DNA from 2 places in the Sphingomonas sp. Tas61C01 genome. Region 2 is predicted to be linked to the other one. Evidence: riboswitches for the same ligand, from Rfam matches in the RefSeq annotation. Region 2 holds a riboswitch; the other holds the start of a gene.

Region 1 (4,207 bases), 1.8 Mb from region 2:
ACTTGGATAATTCGACCCTAACGCTCCCCGTCGTCGTCGCGGTCATCGTCGCGCCGGTGCAGCGTCCAGCGGTGCTCGCCGGTGACGATATCGGGGATCGGCCTTCCGCGTGAGTCCAGCGTCGGGCGGTAGCGCAGACGCTGCTCGATCAGGCGGCAGGTCGCCTCGTCGAGACCGCGGTCGCCGCTCGACCTCGTGACGACGCAGTCGCTGACGCGGCCCTTGATGCCGACCACGAAGCGAAGGCCGACGACCCCTTCGATCCCCGCGGCGAGCGCGGCGCGGGGGTAGTCACGGTCCTCGAGGCTTCCCGACACCAGGCGCAGCGGGGTGCCGCCGTCACCATCGCCCGCGCCGCCGCCACCGCGCCCGTCCCCCTCGCCACCGCTGCCGGTGCCCGGACCCGCCACCGGCGCCGCGCCGGCCGATGGGGCGGCGCCGTTCCCGGCGATCGGTGCTGTCACCATCACCGGCGGGGTCGGGAGCGTGATCACCGGCACGGGTGCGACGAGCGGGGTCGGGTCGGCAACCAGGTTCGGTGCCGACGCCGCGCCGGCGCGGCGCGCGTGAGGACGTTGCCGTGGCGGGGGCGGCGTCACACGGGGCGGGGGCTGCGGCGGGCGGAGATCGACCAGCGTCAAGGCCCGGTCGATCGTGGTCGGCAGCGTCACCCGCAGGCCGACGACCAGCGCATAGCCGAGCAACAGGTGCGCCGTGACCGCGAGCGCCAGCCCGCGCAATCTCTCGCGCCGGTCCGATCCGTCGGGACAAGGCTGGACGTACGACATCGCGGCTGCATGGAAGGTGGCGCCTGTACCCCGCCTTGCCAAGCGGGAGGTCAGCGCTCGCCGGCGCCGATCTCCTGCGATCGCTTGGCGAGTTTTAGCGCCTCGTCGATCAGTTCCGCGGCAAAGGTGGTTTGGGCCGTGCTCACCGCGAGCGCCACGCAATTGGACGCCTCATGACGTAGGCGAGCTGCTCTCGAGCGCTTCTTTTCCGGAACATTCATACGCAACACGAAGAATAGAAAGCGTCCGTCGGTTCCGGGTTCCCGGTGGTGCGCCGAAGCGTTCACGGCTCGTCGCATTCGCGGATGGCGGCCGGCCGGCTGTACCGAAGCGGGATCGCAACCGGTGGTTCCACGGCGGTGGCAAGCCGCTAAGGACGCATGTCGTCGATTGAAGGGAGCAGGATGCCCGCCGTGTCTGTTGCCCGCCCGCATCCGTTCCGCCGCAATGCGGCGGCGGTTGCATGTGCGCTCGCGGCGCTGACCGGCCTCACCAATTGCAAGCGGAGCGAGCCTGCCCCGGCACGCGAGCGGGTCGAGCGCACGGTGCCCGCGCCGATCGCGCAGCCGGTGCCGGTGATCGCGCCGGTCGAATACCGCCCGGTCACGGTCGACGAGGCGCTGAAGATCAACGCCGAGCCCGTCGTGCCCGAGCGCGCCGGGCCAGCAGCGCGGCCGTTCCTGGTGGCGCGTCCGGGCGCCGCGCTCGATTGCCTGACCAGCGCGGTCTATTACGAGGCGGCGTCCGAGGGCGACGACGGCGAGCGTGCGGTCGCGCAGGTAGTGCTGAACCGAGTGCGTCACCCGGCGTTCCCGGCCTCGGTCTGCGGGGTCGTCTACCAGGGCGCGGAGCGGACGACGGGGTGCCAGTTCACCTTCGCGTGCGACGGCGCGCTGCTGCGGGTGCCGTCCGCGCGCGGCTGGCAGCGCGCGCGCCGGATCGCGAGCGAGGCGCTGAAGGGGTATGTGTTCAAACCGGTCGGCGTCTCGACGCATTATCACGCGAACTGGGTGGTGCCCTATTGGGCGAGCAGCCTGGATCGCGCGGCGACGATCGGAGTACACATCTTCTACCGGTGGAGCGGCGGCTGGGGAACGCCGCGTGCGTTTTTTCAACGTTATGCCGGGATCGAGCCCGACATCAGCGCCTCGATCGCGCGGTGGACCAAGGTGGGGGCGCCGGGCACGACGGCGCTAGGCCAAGCGGGGACGCCGATGCTGCTCGAGGACGAGAAGCTGCTCGCGGCGAAGCCGACCAGGCCGGTCAAGCCGCAGATCCTGGCCGCCGACCTGGAATCCGGGGGACTGGTCGCGGACCTGCGCAAGCCGCCGAAGCTGGAGGCGGACCGCCGCAGCCCCAAGCTGACGATCGACGCCGACCGCCCGCGGCCGCATTGACCTGATCCTGGACCGGCCCTAAGCGCCGCCGGGTGAACGGTCCCCGTCAAAGGGGTCAAAATGGGAAGCCGGTGCGCGGGGCTAACGTCCGCAAGACCGGCGCTGTACCCGCAACTGTGACCGGCGAGCGGTCTCCTCAATCAGCCACTGGGTCCTTTCGACCTGGGAAGGCGAGGGGGCTCGCGACGACCCGGAAGTCAGGAGACCTGCCTTTCACGGTCGATCCACTGCGCGGGCGGGAGCTCCCGGGCGGACGAGGGACCTCCTCGAGCGAGCGACATCCGCCGCTCGCGAATGGTCGCGGGCGGCACATGAAGGATGTGTCGTGATGAAATACCTGATTCTACCCGCCGCGCTGATCGCGAGCGCCGCCTCGGCGCAGACCCTGCCCGCCGACGACGATGTCGTGGTGACCGCGACCCGCGTCGAACAGTCCGCCGCCGAGGTCGGCCAGGCGGTTACGGTGATCGGGCGCGACGAGATCGAGCGCCGCCAGACGACCGTGATCGCGGAGCTTCTCGCCACCACACCGGGCGTCACCGTCACGCGGAACGGCGGGCTCGGTGGCTTCACCGGCGTGCGGATCCGCGGCGCGGAGGCCGAACAGACGCTGGTCGTGATCGACGGCATCCGCGTCAACGATCCGTCGTCGCCGGGCGGCGGGTTCGACTTCGCCAATCTGCTGTCGAGCAGCGTCGAGCGGATCGAGGTGCTGCGCGGCCCGAATTCGGTGCCGTGGGGCAGCCAGGCGATCGGCGGCGTGGTCAACATCATCACCGCCCAGGCGCGCGAAGGCGCGCAGGCGCGGGCGAGCGCCGAATATGGCTATGCGGATACCGCCTTTGCCAACGCCGCGATCTCGGGCGCCAAGAACGGTCTGTCGGGGTCGCTGAGCGGTGGTTACCTGCGCACCGACGGCATCTCCGTTGCGGCTGACGGCAGCGAGCGCGACGGGTATCGCCAATATGGCGCGAGCGGGCGGATCGGCTACGAGGTGACGCCGGGGATCGGCATCGACCTGCGCGGCTATGCCTCCGACAGCCGGACGGATCTGGATGGCTTTCCGGCGCCCACCTACACTATTGCCGACACGCCGGAATATTCGACCACGCAGGAGCTGTACGGCTATGCCGGTATCCACGCGAACACCGCGGACGGCCGCTTCAACAATCGGGTGGCGTTCACGATCGCCGACGTGAACCGCGACAATTACGACCCGACCTTCGGCGACGAGCCGTCGTTCATCGGCCGCGGGCGTACCGAGCGTTACGAATATCAGGGCGACCTCCGCCCGATCGATCGTCTCCGGCTAGTGGTCGGGGCGGAGCACGAGACCAGCCGCTATGCCGACGGCACCGACCGGTTCGATGTCGGGATCACCAGCTTCTACGGTGAGGCCATCGTCAAGCCGCTGGAGATGCTGACGATCACCGGCGGGGTGCGCAACGACGATCACGACGCGTTCGGCAACCACACGACATTCGGCGCCGACGCAGCGCTGGCGCTCGCGACCGGCACCACGGTGCGGGCGAGCTATGGCGAGGGCTTCAAGGCGCCGACGCTGTACCAACTCTACGGCCCGTACGGCACGCGGACGCTGGAGCCGGAGACCGCGCGAAACTACGATGTTGGCGTTGAGCAGGCGCTGCTCGGCGGCCGGGCAGTTGCGTCGGCGACTTATTTCAACCGTCGGACGCGCAACCAGATCGACTTCGATCTCGGCACGTTCACCTATGCGAACATCGCGCGTGCGCGGGCCGAAGGCGTCGAACTGACGCTGGCGTTGCGGCCGGCGGAGGCGCTGACTTTCTCGGCGAACTACAGCTATATCGGCAGTCGCAACCGGTCCGCGGGCGCGAATTTCGGCAACGATCTCGCGCGACGGCCCCGTCAGACGGTCAGCGCCAACGTCGATTACCGCTTCCCGTTCGGCCTGTCGGTCGGCGGGACCGTGAGCCATGTCGGCGACAGCTTCGACGATGCGGCGAATACCGTGCGCCTCGACGGCTATGTGCTGGCGAG
Region 2 (4,207 bases):
TCCCATTGCCGCGTCTTCAGCCCGCAATCGGGATTCACCCAGAGCTGCTCGGGCCGAAGATGCCGCCCGGCAAGCCGCATCAGCGTCACCATCTCTTCCTCCGACGGCACCCGCGGCGCGTGGATGTCGTACACCCCCGGCCCGATCGCGCTCGGGTAGCGATAGCGGGCGAAGCCCTCCAGCAGCTCCATCTGCGATCGTGCGGTCTCGATCGAGATCACGTCGGTGTCCATCGCCGCGATCGACGGCAGGATGTCGTTGAACTCCGAATAGCACATATGGGTGTGGATCTGGGTCGCGTCGCCGACCCCTGCCGCCGACAGCCGGAAACAGTCGACCGCCCAGTCGAGGTATCGCTGCCAGTCGCGCCGGCGCAGCGGCAGGCCCTCGCGCAGCGCCGCCTCGTCGATCTGGATCGCCTGCGCACCCGCGGCTTCGAGATCGAGCACCTCGTCGCGGATCGCGAGCGCGATCTGCCGGCACGACGCCTCGCGCGGCTGATCGTCGCGGACGAACGACCAGTTCAGGATCGTGACCGGTCCGGTCAGCATCCCCTTCATCGGGCGGCGCGTCAGCCCCTGCGCATATCGCCACCAGTCGACCGTCATCGGCTGCGGCCGCGATACGTCGCCGTACAGGATCGGCGGTCGGACGCAGCGCGAGCCGTAGGACTGGACCCAGCCACCGACGGTGAAGGCGAAGCCCGACAGCTGCTCGCCGAAATACTGCACCATGTCGTTGCGTTCGAATTCGCCGTGGACGAGCACGTCCAGCCCGACCTGCTCCTGCCAGCGGATCGCGCGCTCGGTCTCCTCGCGCAGGAAGGCGTGATAGGTGGCATCGTCCAGATTGCCGCGATTATGCTCGGCGCGCGCGCGGCGAACCTCGGCGGTCTGCGGGAACGATCCGATCGTCGTGGTCGGGTAGGGCGGCAGATCGATGACCGTCGCTTGCGCAGTCCGGCGGACCTGGTGGTCGGACAGGCGATCGCGCATCGCCGGCGAGACCGCGGCGATCCGGGCCGCGACCGCCGCATCATGGATCAGCGGCGAGGTTCTGCGGGTCTCGACCGCGCGGGACGATGCCGCGATCTCCGCCGCGACGCTGGCGCGGCCGTCGTTCAGCGCCCGCTTCAGGATCGACAGCTCCTCGATCTTCTGGACCGCGAAGGCGAGCCACTGCGTCACCGCCGGATCGAGCTTCTTCTCCAGCAGGAGATCGACCGGGGTGTGGAGCAGCGAGCAGGACGGCGCGAGGATCACGTCGCGCGCGGCGGCGATCGGCGCCAGCCGGTCGAGCAGCGCGTCGAGATCGGCGCGCCAGACGTTGCGGCCGTCGATCACCCCCAGCGACAGCAGCAACGACGCCGGCGCGGCCTTCAGCACCGCGTCGAGCTGTTCGGGCGCGCGCACCAGATCGACGTGCAGCCCGTGGACGGGCAGCGCGGTCGCGAAGCCGAGATTGTTGCCGAGTCCGCCGAAATAGGTCGCGAGCATCAGTTTCACGCCGCACCGCGCGAGCTTCGCATAGCTGCGGGTCAGTGCCTTGCGCTGGCGATCGTCGAGGTCGAGCACCAGCACCGGCTCGTCGATCTGCACCCACTCGGCGCCGGCTTGCGCGAGGTGGCCGAGGATCGCGGCGTAGAGCCCCAGCACCTCGTCGAGGTAATCGAACGGATCGACGTCGCTGCCCTTGGCCAGGCTGAGCCACGTCACCGGGCCGAGCAGGACCGGCCGGGTCTCGAACCCTTGCGCCTTCGCCTCGCGATACTCGTCGACGACCTTCAGCCGGTTGAGCGCCAGCTTCCGCCCGGCGGCCAGTTCCGGGACCATGTAATGATAGTTGGTGTCGAACCACTTGGTCATCTCGCACGCGGTCACGCTGGCATGCGCGTGGCCGCATCCGTTATCGTCGTCGGTGGTGGTGCCGCGCGCCATCGCGAAATAGGTCGCCAGGTCGGCCTGTCCGTCCGCGGCGGCGTAGCGAGCAGGGATCGCGCCGAGCATGACGCTGGTGTCGAGAACATGGTCGTAGAGCGAGAAATCGTTCGACGGCAACCAGTCGGCGCCGAGCGAGCGTTGCCGCGCCCAGGCGGCGGTGCGCAGGCCGGCTGCGGCCTCCAGCAGATCGGCTTCCGACGAGGCGCCGGACCAATGAAGTTCGAGTGCGGATTTCAGTTCGCGGCGCGGGCCGATGCGCGGAAAGCCCAAGGTGGCGACGGTGACAGTCATTGTCTTCATACCCCGACGAAGGGCGAGGAAGACGGATGGTCACAGGCAGGGCGCGCGCCCGAAAAGGCCGGCCGCGCGTGTGCAAGCGGCCAGCCCGGGATCCCCGCCGGTGGACGTTATCGCGTCGAAGGCAGGTCTCCTGGCTCGCGGGTCGTCACGTCGGTCTGGCCTTCCCAGCAGCTCGCACCGCCAGTGACACTGATTGACCGCCGCTCGCCGCTTACAGTTGCGGGGGCAGCGCCGGCCTTGGACCTGGTTCCTGAAAGGAGGTCCGCACCGGCTTCCCGTCTTAGCTCCGGTGCGTTGGCACGACCGGAGAACCTCGACCCCGCCTGTGTCCCAGCTTCGCTCGACACCGTCAACAGTCATATAAAGAAATCTTTATATGACTGTTCGCTTGCGGCGGGGTGTACGAAGACTGCGGCTGCCCTGACCACTAGGCATAGGTGGACCGCGGCCGACACCGGCGTGCTCGATCGCTTTTGCGAGCCTCCCAACTTGGTTTCCAACAATTTCTATGCGCTTGCATATAGTTCGTGGAACCGAACCGACATGCACAGGTTCGACTCAGATCACCAATAAGGGGATCGAGTGTGACTGAAACCATCGATGCGTTGGATGCTCTCGCCGTACACGCAGAGCGCCGGGCAGGCCGCAGGGCGTTCTTCAAGGCGGCGGTCGGGGCGGCTGCGGTCGGCGCCGGCGCATTCGTGGTCAGCCAGGCCGCGCAGGCGCAGACGCTCACCGACGCCGATGTGCTGAATTTCGCGCTCAATCTCGAATATCTCGAGGCCAATTTCTACTGGTACGCGGTCTACGGCGTGCCGATCCCGGCGACCTCGATCACCGGCGTCGGTGCGGCCGTGCCGGCTACCGGCGGTCATGCGGTGCCCTTCAGCGATCCGATCGTTGCGCAGATGGCGCGCGAGATCGCCAATGACGAGCTTGCTCATGTCAATTTCCTGCGGACGGCGCTCGGCTCGGCGGCGGTGGCACAGCCGCGGCTCGACGTGTCGGTCTCGCCGACCAGCGCGTTCAGCGCCGCAGCGCGGGCCGCAGGCTTCATCGATGCGGCGGGGCAGTTCGATCCCTATGCGTCGGACCTGAACTTCCTCTACGGGGCCTTCCTGTTCGAGGATGTCGGGGTGACCGCCTACAAGGGCGCGTCGCCGCTGCTGACCAACCCGGCCTATATCGACGCCGCGGCGGGCATCCTGGCGGCGGAGGCGTATCACGCCAGCATGATCCGCACGACGATCGACCAGCTCGGCGGCAATCCGGGACTGAAGGCGAGCACGATCCGCGGCGATACCGAGCTGGTCTCGGCGGCCCGCGACAGCCTCGACGGCGCGACCGATCTCGATCAGGGGCTGGCCTATGTGACCTCCGGCGCGGGTCCGACGTCGAACATCGTGCCGACCGATACCAACGGCATCGCGTTCAGCCGCACCGCCGGGCAGGTCCTGAACATCGTCTATCTCGACAAGACCGCGGTCACGGCCGGCGGATTCTTCCCAGCTGGTGTCAACGGCACCATCCGCACCAGCACGAACAACGCCTGAGCCATCGGCGCAGAAGGGGATTTCCAATGATCGATCGCGAAACTCTGCTCGAGGTGTTCGACATCGCGGAGCGCAAGCGCACCGAGCGCCGGCGCTTCATCAAGATGGCCAGCACCGCCGTCGCCGCCAGCGCGGGCGCCGCCATGCTCTCCGCCTGTGGCGGGGATGACGACAAGAACGTGCCCATCGTCACGCCGACGCCTGCGCCGGTATCGACGCTGCCCGCGGGCGACGCGGATGTGCTGAACTTCGCCCTCAACCTCGAATATCTCGAGGCCAACTACTACACCTTCGCGGCGTTTGGCACCGGGCTGAATACGGCGCTTACGTCCGGCACCGGTAGTCAGGGCGCGGTGGTTGGCGGGCGCAAGGTGCCGTTCGCCGACGCGTCGGTTGCGGCCTATGCGCTCGAAA

What was found. Region 2 has a riboswitch for cobalamin ahead of metE (5-methyltetrahydropteroyltriglutamate--homocysteine S-methyltransferase). Riboswitches for the same ligand answer to the same signal wherever they lie in the genome.
Region 1: another riboswitch for cobalamin. It lies ahead of ACT009_RS16615 (TonB-dependent receptor plug domain-containing protein); the one in region 2 lies ahead of metE (5-methyltetrahydropteroyltriglutamate--homocysteine S-methyltransferase).

Annotation. Positions count from the first base shown of each region.
Region 1 is NZ_CP199583.1:3,539,532-3,543,738, forward strand. Features, by position in the region: gene ACT009_RS16600 (energy transducer TonB) at 18-788, opposite strand; gene ACT009_RS16605 (hypothetical protein) at 839-1,075, opposite strand; gene ACT009_RS16610 (cell wall hydrolase) at 1,202-2,185, shown strand; cobalamin riboswitch at 2,206-2,413, shown strand; gene ACT009_RS16615 (TonB-dependent receptor plug domain-containing protein) at 2,514-4,207, shown strand, end outside.
Region 2 is NZ_CP199583.1:1,696,316-1,700,522, reverse strand. Features, by position in the region: gene metE (5-methyltetrahydropteroyltriglutamate--homocysteine S-methyltransferase) at 1-2,231, opposite strand, end outside; cobalamin riboswitch at 2,344-2,571, opposite strand; gene ACT009_RS08015 (ferritin-like domain-containing protein) at 2,825-3,793, shown strand; gene ACT009_RS08010 (ferritin-like domain-containing protein) at 3,820-4,207, shown strand, end outside.